2 regions of the Halomonas sp. B23F22_3 genome follow, and region 2 is predicted to be linked to the other one. Evidence: riboswitches for the same ligand, from Rfam matches in the RefSeq annotation. Region 2 holds a riboswitch; the other holds the start of a gene.
What was found. A riboswitch is a leader RNA that binds a small molecule or an ion and turns the genes downstream of it on or off. The one in region 2 is predicted to bind thiamine pyrophosphate.
Positions count from the first base shown of each region.

Region 1: another riboswitch for thiamine pyrophosphate. It lies ahead of ACGTNG_RS04540 (3-oxoacyl-ACP reductase); the one in region 2 lies ahead of tenA (thiaminase II).

Region 1 covers NZ_JBIEKG010000002.1:183,946-191,586, forward strand. The annotation lists gene htpX (protease HtpX) at 1-301, opposite strand, end outside; gene ACGTNG_RS04495 (pyridoxal phosphate-dependent aminotransferase) at 415-1,644, opposite strand; gene ylqF (ribosome biogenesis GTPase YlqF) at 1,715-2,698, opposite strand; gene msrB (peptide-methionine (R)-S-oxide reductase MsrB) at 2,791-3,192, opposite strand; tRNA gene ACGTNG_RS04510 (tRNA-Glu) at 3,388-3,463, shown strand; tRNA gene ACGTNG_RS04515 (tRNA-Gly) at 3,488-3,562, shown strand; tRNA gene ACGTNG_RS04520 (tRNA-Glu) at 3,582-3,657, shown strand; tRNA gene ACGTNG_RS04525 (tRNA-Gly) at 3,697-3,771, shown strand; tRNA gene ACGTNG_RS04530 (tRNA-Glu) at 3,795-3,870, shown strand; tRNA gene ACGTNG_RS04535 (tRNA-Gly) at 3,897-3,971, shown strand; TPP riboswitch at 4,220-4,313, shown strand; gene ACGTNG_RS04540 (3-oxoacyl-ACP reductase) at 4,347-5,123, shown strand; gene ACGTNG_RS04545 (LLM class flavin-dependent oxidoreductase) at 5,120-6,433, shown strand; gene ACGTNG_RS04550 (sodium:solute symporter family transporter) at 6,506-7,641, opposite strand, start outside.
Region 2 covers NZ_JBIEKG010000002.1:12,516-20,156, forward strand. The annotation lists gene ACGTNG_RS03730 (acetate/propionate family kinase) at 1-311, opposite strand, end outside; gene ACGTNG_RS03735 (porin family protein) at 534-1,040, shown strand; gene thiC (phosphomethylpyrimidine synthase ThiC) at 1,163-3,067, opposite strand; TPP riboswitch at 3,145-3,256, opposite strand; gene tenA (thiaminase II) at 3,342-4,010, opposite strand; TPP riboswitch at 4,080-4,222, opposite strand; gene ACGTNG_RS03750 (hypothetical protein) at 4,307-7,641, opposite strand, start outside.

The sequences.
Region 1 (7,641 bases), 170 kb from region 2:
CCGGCATCTTGATGCCGGCCTCGCGGGCCAGCTCACCCACCGTGTCGAGCAGCCACTGCTCGGTGGAGTTGCTCGGCGTCTCGATCACCACGGTGCCGGTCGAGCGCTTGGCCATCCACTTGGAGATGAACAGCGAGATCATCGAGCCGGCCATGCCGAAGATGAAGCAGAAGATCAGCAGGGCATTGAAGTTCATGCCCTGCTCGTTCAGGTAGCTCTCCACCCCCAGCAGGCGCAGGGTGATGCTGGCGACCAGGATCACCGCCAGGTTGGTGCCCAGGAACAGCAGGATTCTCATCATTGCCGGAACTCTCCAGTCGTCGATAGGGGCGCCGCGGTCGCGGCGTAGACAAGCTGTTGCTTAGATACGGGCTGGCCCGTCGGGTTTCAAGCGGCGGGCCGGCGTCGCCCCGGCTACTGGCGATAGCGCGACAGGAAGCGCGCGAAGCGGTCCAGGGCGTCCTCCAGCTGGTCGGCCCAGGGCAGGGTGACGATGCGCACGTGATCGGGCTCGGGCCAGTTGAAGGCCGTGCCCTGGACCAGCAGGATCTTCTCCTGGAGCAGCAGATCGAGCACCAGCTGCTGGTCGTCCTGGATGTTGAAGACCTGGGGGTCGAGCTTCGGGAAGGCGTAGAGCGCCCCCTTGGGCCGGGTGCAGCTGACCCCGGGAATGGCGTTGAGCTTCTCGACGGTGATGTCGCGCTGGGCGAGCAGGCGCCCGCCGGGCAGGATCAGGTCGTTGATCGACTGGTAGCCGCCCAGCGCCGTCTGGATGGCGTGCTGGGCCGGCACGTTGGCACACAGGCGCATCGAGGCCAGCATCGTCAGCCCCTGGATGAAGTCGGCGGCGCGCTGCTTGGCGATGTTGCCCGAGAGGATCATCCAGCCGCTGCGGAAGCCGGCGCAGCGATAGCTCTTCGAGAGCCCGTTCATGGTCACCACCAGCTGGTCATCGCCGGCCAGCGCCCCGGTGGAGACGTGCTCGACCCCGTCGTAGAGGATCTTGTCGTAGATCTCGTCGGAGAACACCACCAGGTCGTGCTCCCGGGCTATCTCGAGGAGCTCGCGCACCACCGCCGGCGGATAGACGGCGCCGGTGGGGTTGTTGGGGTTGATGATCACGATGGCCCGGGTGTGCGCGGTGACCTTGGCGCGGATGTCGTCCATGTCCGGCGCCCAGTCGGCCTGCTCGTCGCACCGGTAGTGCACGGCGTGGCCGCCCGAAAGGTTGGCGGCGGCGGTCCACAGCGGGTAGTCGGGCGCCGGTATCAGCACCTCGTCGCCGTCGTTGAGCAGCGACTGCAGCGCCATCACGATCAGCTCCGAGACGCCGTTGCCGATGTAGATGTCTTCGATGCCGACGCCGGGGATGTCCTTGCGCTGGCACTCCTGCATGATCGCCTTGCGCGCCGAGTAGAGCCCCTTGGAATCGCAGTAGCCCTGGGCGGTGGGGAGGTTGCGCATCACGTCCTGGAGGATCTCCTCCGGCGCCTCGAAGCCGAACGGCGCGGGATTGCCGATGTTCAGCTTGAGGATGCGCTGGCCTTCTTCTTCCAGCCGCTTGGCGTGCTCGAGCACCGGGCCGCGAATGTCGTAGCAGACGTTCTCGAGCTTGTGCGATTTCCTGATCGGGGGGGTATCCATGGGCGCTGAATCCAGTGATGTCCGTGTGCCGCCTTGGGCGGCGATCGTTGTTCGTCGGCGTCGCCTGCGATTATGCGGGTTCGGCGCCGTCGCCACCATCCTCGGGGCGCGGTTCGTCCGGCGCCGGCTCCTCCGGTTCCGGCGCGACCGGGATGTCGGCCGGGGTCTCCAGGGTGAGGCGGCCGAGCTTGCCGTCGCGAAGCTCGTGGAGCAGCACTTCCGCGCCCCGATGCAGGTCGATCTCGCCGCCGGCGCGCAGGCCGCCGCGCTTGGACGCGATCTCGCTGAGGATGGCGTGGCCGTCGTAGCCGCTCAGGGCCAGCAGGTCGACCCGCACGGGGCCGTCGGCATCCACCTGGTCGGCGTCGGGGTGCGCCGTGTAGGCCGGCAACGACTTGAGCTTGTAGCGTGCGCTGAGCGCCTCGGGATAGCGCCTGGCCAGCTCGGCGGCGGCGACCACGGCCACGTCGACGTAGTCGATGGCGGTATCGCGGATGGCGCCGCTGGCCGCCAGGCGGTGGGCGCTGGCCTGATCCTCGATCTTCGGCCACAGCACCCCGGGGGTGTCGATCAGCGCCACGCGGCCGCCGATGCGCACCTTCTGCTGGCGCTTGGTGACGGCGGGCTCGTTGCCGGTCTTGGCGATCGTGCGCCCGGCCAGGCCGTTGATCAGGGTCGACTTGCCGACGTTGGGAATGCCCATGACCATCACCCGCACGTCGCGGTCGGCGCGCACCTGGCCGGCCAGCTCGTGGCACAGCTTCGGGATGCGCTTGAGCTCGCGGGCCTGGGTGGTGGTCACCGCGAGTGCCCGGGTGTCATCCTGGGCGTCGAAGAAGGCCGTCCACTCGCGGGTCCGCTCGGGGTCGGCCAGATCGGCCCGCGAGAGGATCTTGAGCACCGGCTTGTGGCGCGTCAGCTCGGCGAGCATGGGGTTGGCGCTGGAGTAGGGGAGACGGGCGTCGAGCACCTCGATCACCACGTCGATCTCCGGCAGCGCCTCGAGGATCTGCCGGCGCGCCTTGTTCATGTGTCCCGGAAACCAGCCGAGCATCGAGCCTCTCCTGCATGAGCGTGTAGAAAAATGGCCGCCCATCATAGCAGATGGACGGCCGTCGCCGAGCGGGGCGGTGGCGGGTCGTGCGGCTACTCGCCGGCGTGGAAGGCGATCGCCACCGAGTTGATGCAGTAGCGAAGCCCGGTGGTCTCCGGCGGGCCGTCGGTGAAGACATGGCCGAGGTGGGCATCGCAGCGGGCGCAGGTCACCTCGCTTCGCTGCATGCCGTGGCTGGTGTCGGTCTGCTCCTCGACGCACTTCGGCGTGAAGGGTCGATCGAAGCTCGGCCAGCCGCAGCCGGCATTGAACTTGTGCTCGTTCTCGAACAGCGGCGCATTGCAGCACACGCAGTGATAGATGCCGTGCTCGTCGCTCACGTTGTACTTCCCGCTGAAGGCCGGTTCGGTGCCCTTCTCGCGGGTGACGCGGTACTGCTCCGGCGTCAGCTGCTCACGCCACTCGGCGTCGCTCTTCTGGATCTTGCTGCGCATGGCCTCTTCTCCTCATTGCGTCGTGGAGCCGGCGGCAGGCTCGGCGTCTCGCCCTCATTCTGACATCTCACCGGGTGGGGGTTTCCAGTGGCGGCCCCTGGCAGGTCACGCGGTATCAACGAGCGATGAGAGGCGCTTGACAGCCCCCGGGAGCGCCGGTAATATTCGCCGCACCTCGACGAGGCGAGCCAATGCGTCCCATTCGTCTAGTGGTCCAGGACACCGCCCTTTCACGGCGGTAACAGGGGTTCGAACCCCCTATGGGACGCCACTCGATTCGTTAAGGTGCCGGAGTGCGGGAATAGCTCAGTGGTAGAGCATCGCCTTGCCAAGGCGAGGGTCGCGAGTTCGAATCTCGTTTCCCGCTCCAGTTTGAAGGTAAAAATTGCGTCCCATTCGTCTAGTGGTCTAGGACACCGCCCTTTCACGGCGGTAACAGGGGTTCGAACCCCCTATGGGACGCCACCTTCGACAGCCGGTAGCAACACGGTGCGAGAAGACCAAGCGGGAATAGCTCAGTGGTAGAGCATCGCCTTGCCAAGGCGAGGGTCGGGAGTTCGAATCTCCTTTCCCGCTCCATTCGCTCCTTGAGCGATGATTGCGTCCCATTCGTCTAGTGGCCTAGGACACCGCCCTTTCACGGCGGTAACAGGGGTTCGAACCCCCTATGGGACGCCACTTCTCACAAGCACGCCTCCAGATAAGCGGGAATAGCTCAGTGGTAGAGCATCGCCTTGCCAAGGCGAGGGTCGGGAGTTCGAATCTCCTTTCCCGCTCCAATCTCCTACGTAGTCACTATCGACACGCCAAGGCTCGGGTCATGATCCGGAGTGCCGGCGCAGTCGATCTCCTTTCCCGCTCCAATCTTGCATCACCTTCCTAGATGCCAATCATGAGCCAAGGCGCCAGCCCGGCTGATGTCGTTTCCTCGTATCTCGTTATCCGCTCCAGATTGACGTCCCCCTTGCGCCGGCCTGTTCCCGAACGGTTCCCCGGCTGTTGCTGCCTACCCGAATGCGCTATGGTGGCCTGAGACACGGGGTGCGGCTGCGGCCGCTGAGATAATACCCGTCGAACCTGATCCAGTTCACACTGGCGAAGGGATGTCGGCCGGCTCCAGCGCGGCGTCCTTTGCCGCGTATCAAGGAGTTCTCATGGCCGTTTCCTCTCTCCCCCTCGACCAGCAGGTCGTACTCGTCACCGGCGGCGCGCGCGGTCTTGGCGCCCACCTGACCCGAGCCTTTCTCGACCAGGGCGCCCGCGTGGTGGTCAACTACTACCAGAGCCGTGAGGCCGCCGAGGCGCTGGTGAAGGAGGCGCCGCAGCGGGTCCTGGCCGTTCAAGCCGACGTGCGTGAGGCCGAGGCGGTGCAGGCGCTGTTCGAGCAGGCCCGCGTCCACTTTGACGCGCCGATCACCACCGTGGTCAACAACGCCCTGCCGGAGTTCACCTTCAACGGCGATGCGCGTCCCGACGCCGACGCCCTCGACTGGGCGCACCTCCAGCAGCAGCTGGAGGGCGTCAACCGGGGTGCGCTGAACACCATCCAGGCGGCGCTTGCCGGCATGCGCGAGCAGGGCGGCGGGCGGATCATCAACGTCGGCACCAACCTGTTCCAGAACCCCGTCGTGCCCTATCACGACTACACCGCCGGCAAGGCCGCGCTGCTCTCGCTGACCCGCACGCTCTCCAACGACCTGGGGCCCGACAACATTGCCGTGAACATGATCTCCGGCGGGCTGCTGCGCACCACCGATGCGTCCAGCGCGACCCCTGAGGCGGTCTTCGACCTGATCGCGCAGAACACCCCGCTGCGCCGGGTGACCACGCCGGCGGAGTTCGCCGACGCGGCGCTGTTCTTCGCCTCGCCCTGGGCGCGGGCGGTCACCGGCCAGAACCTGATCGTCGACGGCGGCCTGGTGAAAGGATGATGACGCCGCGCCACCCCGACGAGACACTGCACCTCAACCTGTTCGTGATGGGTGCCGGCCACCACCGCGCGGCCTGGCGGCACCCCGACTCCAGCGCCGAGCGGCTCGGCGACATCGCCTACTACGAGTCGCTGGCCCGCACCGCCGAGCGCGGCAAGCTCGACGCTGTCTTCTTCGCCGACGGCATGAGCGCCGGCAGCGTGGAGGACGGCTTCAACTGGCATCTCGAGCCGCTGACCGCGCTCTCCGCAATGAGCCGGGCCACTCGGCACATCGGGCTGATCAGCACGCTCTCGAGCACCTTCTATACCCCCTTCCATGCGGCCCGGCTGGTGGGCTCGCTGGACCATATCTCCGGCGGGCGCGTGGGCTGGAACGTGGTGACCTCGATGTTCGACAGCGAGGCGCGCAATCACGGCTACCAAGCCATGCCTGCGCATGCCGAACGCTACGCCCGGGCCGAGGAGTTCGTGCAGACGGTGCTGGCGCTTTGGGACAGCTGGGCCGATGATGCCATCGAGCGCGACCGCCAGGGCCGCTATGCCGACCCGGACAAGGTGCGCAAGATCGACCACCACGGAGAGCACTTCCTGGTGGACGGGCCCCTGAACCTGCCGCGCCCGCCCCAGGGGCATCCGGTGCTGGTGCAGGCGGGCGCCTCCTCCCAGGGGCGCGACCTGGCGGCGCGCTACGCCGAGGCGATCTACGCGGTCGCCTATGACCTCCCGACCGCCCAGGGCTACTACCGGGACATCAAGTCGCGGGTGGAGGCGGCCGGGCGCAGCGCACCGGTGCCCATCCTGCCGGGACTCGTCACCTATGTCGGTTCCACCATGGAGGAGGCCCGGGCCAAGCAGCGTGCGTTGGATGAGTGCCTGCCGGTGGCGGCCTCGCTGCGCCAGCTGGGGCTCTTCATCGAGCAGGACTGCAGCGACTGGGAGCTCGATGCGCCGGTGCCGCCGCTGCCGCCGCTGGCCGAGTTCCGCGGCCCCCAGGGGCGCTATGCCACCATCCTGCGCATCATCGAGACCGAACGGCCGACCCTGCGCGAGCTGCTGGGGCGGCTCGCCGCCGGCGGCGGCCACTGCACCATGATCGGCACCCCGGAGAGCATCGCCGACGAAATGGAACGTTGGTTCCACGGCCGCGGGGCGGACGGCTTCAACCTGATGCCGCCCTCGTTGCCCGGCGGGATCGAGGACTTCGTCGACCAGGTGGTCCCGGAGCTGCAGCGCCGCGGGCTCTTCCGCGAGGAGTACACGGCGACGACGCTGCGCGGCCACCTCGGCCTCGAGCGGCCGGCGGGCTGACACTCCTGGCGATCCGCTCACGGCGCCCCAGAACGCAAAACGCCCCCAAGAGGGGCGTTTTCGTGTTACCCCTTACCCCTCGAAGCGTCGCGCGCCGGCGCTCAGCACCGCGAAGTCGAAGCGTTGCTTCGCCGGCAGCAGCGCCAGCAGCGCCAGGCCCGTCACGACCGGCATGAAGGTGGCGAGCAGGAAGGACTCCATCAGGGTGGTCAGGGCATCGCCCGGGGCCGGGAAGAGGGTCAGGCCGGCGACCAGGCCGCTGAGGGTGGCGAGCACCGCGGCGCGCCCGTCGAAGCGGCGGTTGAACAGCCCGAAGAATACCGGGAAGGCCGCCGCGCAGCACAGCAGGTCGGCCAGCAGGAAGAGATACAGCACGCTGTAGCCCTGGGCGGCGACGAAGGTCACCGGCAGCGCCAGCAGCAGGATCAGCCAGCGCGACAGGCGCATCAGCCGCGGGCCGCTGGCGCCGGGCAGCAGGCGCCCGCCGTCCAAGGCGATCATGCTCGAGGCGGCGCTGATGGTGGTGTCGGCGCTGCTCATGACCAGCGCCAGGCCCAGGAAGATCAGGCCCACCGCGAACCAGCCGGGGATGTCGGCGAGCAGCACGCTGAACAGCGCGACCGAGCCGTCGCCGGGCAGCCCCAGCCCCACGAACGCCAGGCCGAACAGGCCCATCACGAAGATCATCGGCGCGCTCAGCAGGCCCCCGAGCAGGAAGCCCAGGCCCACGGCGCGGTTGTTCTGGGCGGCATAGACCCGCTGCCAGTTGCCCTGGTAGAAGAGCCCGGTCAGCATCACGGCCAGGAAGAAGGTGAGACCGGCCTTGAGGCCCCCCAGGTCGGTGATGTCCAGCAGCTGCGGTGCCGCCGCCTCGAGCCCGGCGAGGGTAGGGCCGACGCCGCCCGCAGCCTGCCAGCCGACGATCAGCAGCACGGCGAGCAGCGGCATGATCACGATCATCTGCACCTTGTCGGTGAAGATCGAGGCGCGCAGGCCGCCGTAGAGGGTGTAGAGCAGGGTGGCGGCCATCACCACCGAACTGGTCGCCCACAGAGGGACCGGTGCCAGCAGGGCGACCATCTTGGCGATGGCGGTGATCCCCGCGGCCAGGGAGATGAACAGGTAGAACAGCATGATGACCAGGGTGAAGGCGTACATGGGGCGCCCGTAGCGGCTCATCACGAACTCGGTGAGCGAGTGGCCGCCCG
Region 2 (7,641 bases):
CGCTTCACCGCGGCGTCGATGCGGGTGGCGCGGGTGAAGCGCTCGCCGCCGTGAACGACGCGATGCCCCACCGCCACGGGATGCTGTCCCTCGAGGCCCTCGAGGATCTCCGCCATGGCGTCGGCATGGCGGGCCCCGTGCAGCGGCCGCGAGAACGGACGACCCTGGCCATCGATGCCCGTGAGGCGCGCATCCTCGCTGCCCAGGCGCTCGGCCAGGCCGGAGAGTCGTGGCTGATGGAAAGCGTCGGGCACCAGGGCATACTTGATCGACGAGGAGCCGCAGTTGATGACCAGTACCGGGTCGTTCATGGCACATCCTTTCGTGTCGAGGGGAGCGGGGCCGGATTCCTGCGAAATTAACACGTTGCGAGTCGGTAAACAGTGACGTGGATCGCGGACGGCGACGCAGGCGCTGCTCTTACTTGTGCGACGCCGCGGCTCGTCGCATGGAGGTGAGCATTGCACCTTGGTCGAAGGTGTACCAGAATGAAGGCGTGTATGAAAACAGTGTTTTCTAACTGGAGAGCTGCCATGAAGACCTTCACGATCTCTGCCGTATCCGCCGCCCTGCTGCTGGCCGGCACTAGCGCCTTGGCTCAGGGCAGCCCGATGAACTACGACCCGAGCCCCTACCTCGGCGGCGACGCCCTGTTCTGGGAGCTGGATCCGGACCGCGGCCCCGGCAAGGCCGACAGCACCGGCCTGCGCCTGCGCGGCGGCGTGGCCTTCAACGACTACTTCGCCCTGGAGGGCCATCTCGGCGGCGGTGGCTCCGACGGCAGCGTCGAGCTCGACTACCTGGCCGGCGCCTACGCCAAGGGCATCCTGCCCATCACCCCGGACTTCCGCCTCTACGGCTTGGCCGGCTTCACCGAGGTGGACTTCGACGTCGACGATGAGACCGGCTTCTCCTGGGGCGGCGGCGCCGAGTTCGACGTGGCACCGAACCTCGCCCTCGGGGCCGACTACGTCCGCTACCTGGACGAATCGAACTACACCTTCGATGCCGCGAGCGTCGGGATGACGTTCCGCTTCTAAGCGTCCGGCGCGCGTCCGCCGCGCCATGATAAAACGCCCCCGCCGGAGAGCCGGCGGGGGCGTTTTTCATGTCGCGATAGGAGCCGACGACCGTCTTTGACGGCAACGGTCGCGGCGTCGTCTCAGACCTCCTTGTAGAGCTCGGCACCCTCCTGGCGGAACCGTTCGGCCTGCTCCTGCATGCCACGCTCCATTGCGTCCTGGTCGCCATTGAGGTCCTTCTCCTTGGCCTCGCTCTTGAAGACCGAGTCGCGGACCTCCTGGCTGATCTTCATCGAGCAGAACTTGGGCCCGCACATCGAGCAGAAGTGCGCCACCTTGGCGGAGTCCTTGGGCAGGGTCTCGTCGTGGTACTCCCGGGCGGTGTCCGGATCGAGCCCCAGGTTGAACTGGTCCTCCCAGCGGAACTCGAAGCGCGCCTTGGAGAGCGCGTTGTCGCGGCGCTGGGCGGCCGGGTGCCCCTTGGCAAGGTCGGCGGCGTGGGCGGCGATCTTGTAGGTGATGATGCCGGTCTTGACGTCGTCCTTGTTGGGCAGGCCCAGGTGCTCCTTGGGGGTCACGTAGCAGAGCATGGCGCAGCCGTACCAGCCGATCATCGCCGCGCCGATGCCGGAGGTGATGTGATCATAACCGGGTGCGATGTCGGTGGTCAGCGGCCCCAGGGTGTAGAAGGGCGCCTCGTCGCACTCGGTGAGCTGCTTGTCCATGTTCTCCTTGATCAGGTGCATGGGCACGTGGCCGGGGCCCTCGATCATCACCTGGACGTCGTGCCGCCAGGCGATGCGGGTCAGCTCGCCCAGGGTCTCCAGTTCGGCGAACTGCGCCTCGTCGTTGGCGTCGGCCACCGAGCCCGGGCGCAGGCCGTCGCCCAGCGAGAAGGCCACATCATACTGCTTGCAGATCTCGCAGATCTCCTCGAAGTGGGTGTAGAGGAAGCTCTCCCGGTGGTGGAAGAGGCACCACTTGGCCATGATCGACCCACCGCGCGAGACGATGCCGGTGGTGCGCTTGGCGGTCAGCGGCACGTAGCGCAGCAGCACGCCGGCGTGGATGGTGAAGTAGTCCACGCCCTGCTCGGCCTGCTCGATCAGGGTGTCGCGGAACACCTCCCAGGTGAGGTCCTCGGCCACGCCGTTGACCTTCTCCAGCGCCTGATAGATCGGCACGGTACCGATCGGCACCGGGGCGTTGCGGATGATCCACTCGCGGGTCTCGTGGATGTTCTGCCCGGTAGAGAGATCCATGATGGTGTCCGAGCCCCAGCGGATGCCCCAGGTCATCTTGTCGACCTCGTCCTCGATGGAGGAAGTGACCGCCGAGTTGCCGAGGTTGCCGTTGATCTTCACCAGGAAGTTGCGGCCGATGATCATCGGCTCGGACTCCGGGTGGTTGATGTTGCAGGGGATGATCGCCCGGCCGGCGGCCACCTCGTCGCGCACGAACTCGGGGGTGATCTCCGCCGGCAGGCGCGCGCCGAAGCCCTGGCCGGCGTGCTGGTGGCCGAGGATGCGCTCGACCTCCTGAGTCCCGAGCGCCTGGCGACGCTGGTTCTCGCGAATGGCGATGAACTCCATCTCCGGGGTGACGATCCCCTGGCGGGCATAGTGGAGCTGGGTGACGTTGCGGCCTTGCTTGGCGCGACGGGGGGCACGGGTCAGGTCGAAGCGCAGGTTGGCGAGCATCGGGTCGTTGGCCCGGCGCCGGCCGTATTCGGAGGTCGGGCCGTCGAGCCATTCGGTGTCACCGCGTTCCTCGATCCAGTCGCGGCGCAGCTCGGCAAGGCCCTGGCGCAGGTCGATCTCGGCCTCGGGATCGGTGTAGGGGCCGGAGGTGTCGTAGACCAGCAGCGGCGGGTTGGCCTCGTCTTCCCCGGAGGTCCCGGTCGGCGACAGGCTGATCTCGCGGAATGGGACGCGGATGTCCGGGCGCGAGCCCTCGATATAGACCTTGCGCGAGCCGGGCAGCGGCTGGATGGCGGCCTCGTCGACGCGGGCACTCTCGGCGAGGAAATGGGCGGTCTTGCTCATGGTGTTCTCCCTAGGATTGTCAGGGTCTTGTCAGGGAGGACACAGGCGGGAAGGACAGGGGCCATGGCGTCGGGGCACACGGCCTGTCGCTTGATCCCTACGCTGGTCCTAGCCAGTTCAGGTTCAACGGGATCCATGCTGGCAAGCGCATGGTCTCAGCCGTCATCAACGGCGCCCCGTCAAGCGTGGTGGTCGGGCAATCTCGCGATTCCCCTTCTATCCCGTGGGTGGGCGGCCTGACCAGAACCAGCCCGGGACGACAGGTGGGACCAGCTCAGAGGCGCCGGTCGAGCCCCATCTGCCAGAAGTCGATCTCGAGCCGGGTGGCGTCGCGGAATACCGCGGTGAGCTCCGCGAAGCGCGCCGGCGTCACCTCCGCCAGGCGCGCGTCCAGCCAGGCGCGCTCGTCCGCCATGGCCTGCTGGAACGTCTCGCTCTCGTACATGGCGATCCAGGCGTCATAGGGGTTGGCGGCGCCGCGCACCGTGGTGGTGCGGCCGTTGAGCCACCGGGCGATCTCGCCGTAGCCGACCAGGCAGGGGGCCAGCGCCACGTGCAGGTCCAGCAGGTCGCCGCGGTGGCCGGTGTCGAGCACGTAGCGCGTGTAGGCCAGCGTCGCGCGCGCCTCGGGCAGGCGCGCCAGGTCCTGCTCCGAGATGCCCCAGCCGCGGCAGTAGTCCACGTGCAGCCCCAGCTCCACGTCGAGGATCGTCTTCAGGCCCTCGAAGGCGTGGCGTAGCTCGCCGAGGTCGCGGCTCTTGTAGGCGGCCAGGGCGTAGGCCCGGGCGAAATGGATCAGGAACAGGTAGTCCTGCTGGAGGTAGTGGCGAAAGGCGCCTTCCTCGAGGGTGGCGTCGCCGAGCCGGCGCACGAAGTCGTGCTCGATATAGGCGCGCCAGTCGTCCTGGCAGGCCGCGGTGAGATTGTCGAATCGGTAGCCCATCATGCCTCCGGTCGGGGGGAGATCCGGAAGCGGGGCGGGGGAGGGTGGCCAGGGAAGGTGCCGAGGGGGCACTGGTCACCGCTTGATTCCTACGCCGGTACTAGCCGGATCAGGTTCACGGGACCAGCGCTCGGTGTCCTGAGTCTGTTTCGACAGTCTCTCGACACCCCGCGCCATCTCAGCCGGCTCTACCGGCACCCCGTCAAGCGAAGCACTTACCTTAGCATCCTGGCGTCGTCTTGCCACCCTCCGGGGGGGAGGCCGGTGTCGTCTCGCCGGGGTGCGGGGGCGGCGCGTCATTCCGGCTCGGCGTCCAGCCACTCGACCCACTCCTGGCGCTCAGGAAGGGTCAGCTCGCTGGCGGGCCGAGCGCTGGCATACCACTCGCGGACGTTGCGCAGCTGCCATCGCCGGCGGTCGCCATCCAGCTCGATGCCCAGTCGAAAGGGCCCGTAGCGGGCGAGGGCGCGGCCAGACAGGCGGGCATCGCGCAGGGCGACGTTGGCCAGCAGCTCCAGCCGACTGCCGCCCTGCACGGCGAGGTCCTCCAGGCGGAGGGTGTCGTCGTCGAACATCACGCGCGCCTTGCCGCGCACCTCGCCGAGCGTCAGCCTGTCGCGCAGCCAGCCCCGCTCCCGGGTCGAATCGACGAACAGGTTGACCAGCAGGCCACTGTCGCGCATGGCCAGGTCGAGCCGGGCGTCGAGGGACAGCGGTGCCTCCCAGCGCATCTCTCCCTCGGGGACCTCGAGGCGCGCCCACCAGCCCCGGGTGAGGCCGCCGGCGGCGTCCTCCAGTCGCACGTCGCGCATGCTCAGCGTGGAGCCTGCCACATCGAAGCGCAGCGTCTCCAGGTCGCCATCGGAGAGGCGCGTCGTCAGCGTCAAGTTGCCCTCCAGGACCTGCTCATCGATGGCGAGGCGGGCGTCGGAGGCGTGAAGCTGCAGGCTGCCCTCGGCCCCCAGGCCCTCCAGCCGCAGGTGGGTGGCCATCGTCGCCTGGCCCGAGAGGAAGGCGATGCCGGCATCTTGGGGCAGGTAGTCGTTGAAGGCGGCGAGATCCGGTATCGCCACATCGGGCATGTCGATGCGCGTGCTGAGTGCCTCCAGGCCCTCACTGGGGTCGAGGTGGGGCGACCGGCTGCGGATCTCCAGCCGGCGGCCGTCGATCAGCGCGTCGCTTCCCCCCTGGCGGCGCAGGCCGAAGCGGGGCAGGGAGAGGTGCAGCTGCGCGCCGGGGGCGGTGGTCTCGAGCACCAGCGAGCCGTCGCCGAAGGCCTCGTAGTGCAGGAAGCGCACGGCGAGCCGGTCGGAGTGCACGCGAAGCCGGCTTTCCGGCATCACCTCGCCGTTCGCCAGGTCGAGGTCGAGGCTCAGGCGTCCGCCCCCCTCGACGCCCAGGCCATGTTCGTCAGGCAGAAAGGCATTGAGGAAGCCGAGACGGTCGAGCTGGCCATCCAGCCGCAAGGTGCCGGCCAGAGGGCGGCGTGGCGCCTCCCGGCCGGGCCAGTCGAAGCCGCCCTCGAGGCGCGCCCGGGGCAGCACCAGCAGGGTGCGAAGCGTCTCTCCGCGACGCGACGAGGCGGTCAGGGCCAACCGGCTGCCGGACAGGTCGACTCGCTGGCGGTCGGGAACGATCTCGCCAAGCTCCAGGGTCACGTCCAGCTCGCCCTGGAACTCCTCCTCCAGCAGGCGGCCCCTGATCTCGTCGCCGGCGAGGGTGATGCGCCCGCGGCCCCGGTCGTCCTCCAGCACGATGCGCCCGCGGCTGTCGGCCCATCCGGCCGCCAGCTCCAACGGCGCAGCCTCCGGCAGGTAGGCGTCGAGCACCGCCACATCGGGGATGCGCGCGCCGTGCCACTCCGCCGTCAGCGAGCGGGAGCCCGGGAACGGCGCTCGTGCACTCGCCGTGCCGGTGAGGGAGAGCCGCTCGGCCTGGAAGAGCCGGCGGCCATCTGCGAGGCGGGTGAGATCCACCTCATTGAAGACGAGGGCGAGGTCTGCCTGCGGATCGGTGCCGTCGGGGCGCAGGGTGAGCAGCGCCCGACCCTCGCCGCGGGCATGGACGCCCAGGAAGCGCGCCCCCAGCGCCTCGGAGTGCACCTCCAGCTGGCTGCCCTCCAGCGGCTGCCCCTCCTGGATGCGCAGGGTCCCGGCGAGCCGGCCGCCGCCTTCCAGGGCGAGTCCGACGCCGTCGAAGCGTTCGGCGAGGAAGGGGGTGAGCATGCCGAGATGGCCCACCCGACCATGTAGTTCCACGTCCGCCGACCAGGGCGGGGCGGCGTCGGGCGGGAGGGCGTCCGCCGGGGCTCGCCAGGCCCGCGGGAGCTGGAACCGAGCCGTGGGCAGTTGCAGCTCGGCGGTGAGCGGCTGCGCCTCGCCCGAGGCGGTGGCGTCGAGGTCGAGTCTCGCGCCGGAGATGTCCACCAGGCCGCGTTCGACGTCGAGCTCGGCAATCGGCAGGTGCAGGTCGAGTCGTCCCGTCAGCGACTGCTCGCCGAGGCCCAGAGCCAGGGCCTCGCCGGACAGGTCGAATCCCCCGCTCAGGCGCTCGCCGTCAAAGGTCAGCTCGCCCTGCAGCCGCGACACGCCCCCTTCCAGTGTCAGGGGCACCTCGGCAGGGAGATAGCGGTCGAGGGCGGCGATGTCGCCTACCTCGGTGTTCCGCCACTGCAGCTGGGCCCGGACATGACGCGCCTCGTGACGCGGGTCGGGGAGCACCTGAAGGCGCAGGGCGGGCGTGGTGAGGTCGAGCCGGAAGCCGTCGCCGCGGAGCAGGGGCGCAGACGCGGGGGGAGCGGCGACATCGGTCATCTCGATGTCGTCGAGATCGACTTTGATGCGGGTGCGCTTCTTCATCTCGGCCACCACCGACCCGGCCCCATCGATCCGGTAGCGTGCTCCCTCCTCCAGCCAGTGGCTCTCGTCGAGCCGCACGCTCAGCTGCGGGGAGTCGAGGCGCAGGCGGCTGCCAGGCCGTACCTCGCCCCCCTCGATCACGACCTCGCCGCGCAGGTCGCCGCGGCCATCGACCTCCAGCCAGCCGAGCGAGGCGAGGTAGGGGTTGAAGACGGTGTAGGCATCGCTGCGCCCGGCCAGGGCAACGGTGCCCGAGACGGCGCGTCCCGCCTCGGTGCCGGTCGCCTCGGCCAGCGCCAGCGGAGCGAGGGACAGGTCGGCCTCCAGGGTGACGCCCTCCACCAGTCGCGTGTCGTCCTTCAGCACGGCGCCGTCGTCCAGCGTCAGCCGCACCGCCTCCGCGGCCAGCGTGCCGGCTCCCCAATGAAGGCCCGCCAGGTGCAGGCGGCCGCGTCCCTGCAGGCGGTAGGCATCCAGCCTGGCGTGGCGGATGCCCTCGGCATCGAGGCGGCGAAGCCAGACCTCACGGCTAAGCAGCGGGGCCAGGGCGACGCCCAGCGTGGCGGTCTCTGCCTCAAGCGCGACGTGGTGTTCGGCGGCGGTGCCGGCAAGGCTTAGACCGGCCACCTGCAGGTGGCCGGGAAAGGCGGTCCAGGCCCGCTCCCACTCCAGCGTGAAGTGCGGCGCGCGGTCGAGTTGGCGGCGTCCCCAGTCGCTGTTAAGCAGGGCGTTGGCGATGACGAGGTAGAGAACATGGAGAGCCGCCAGGAGGA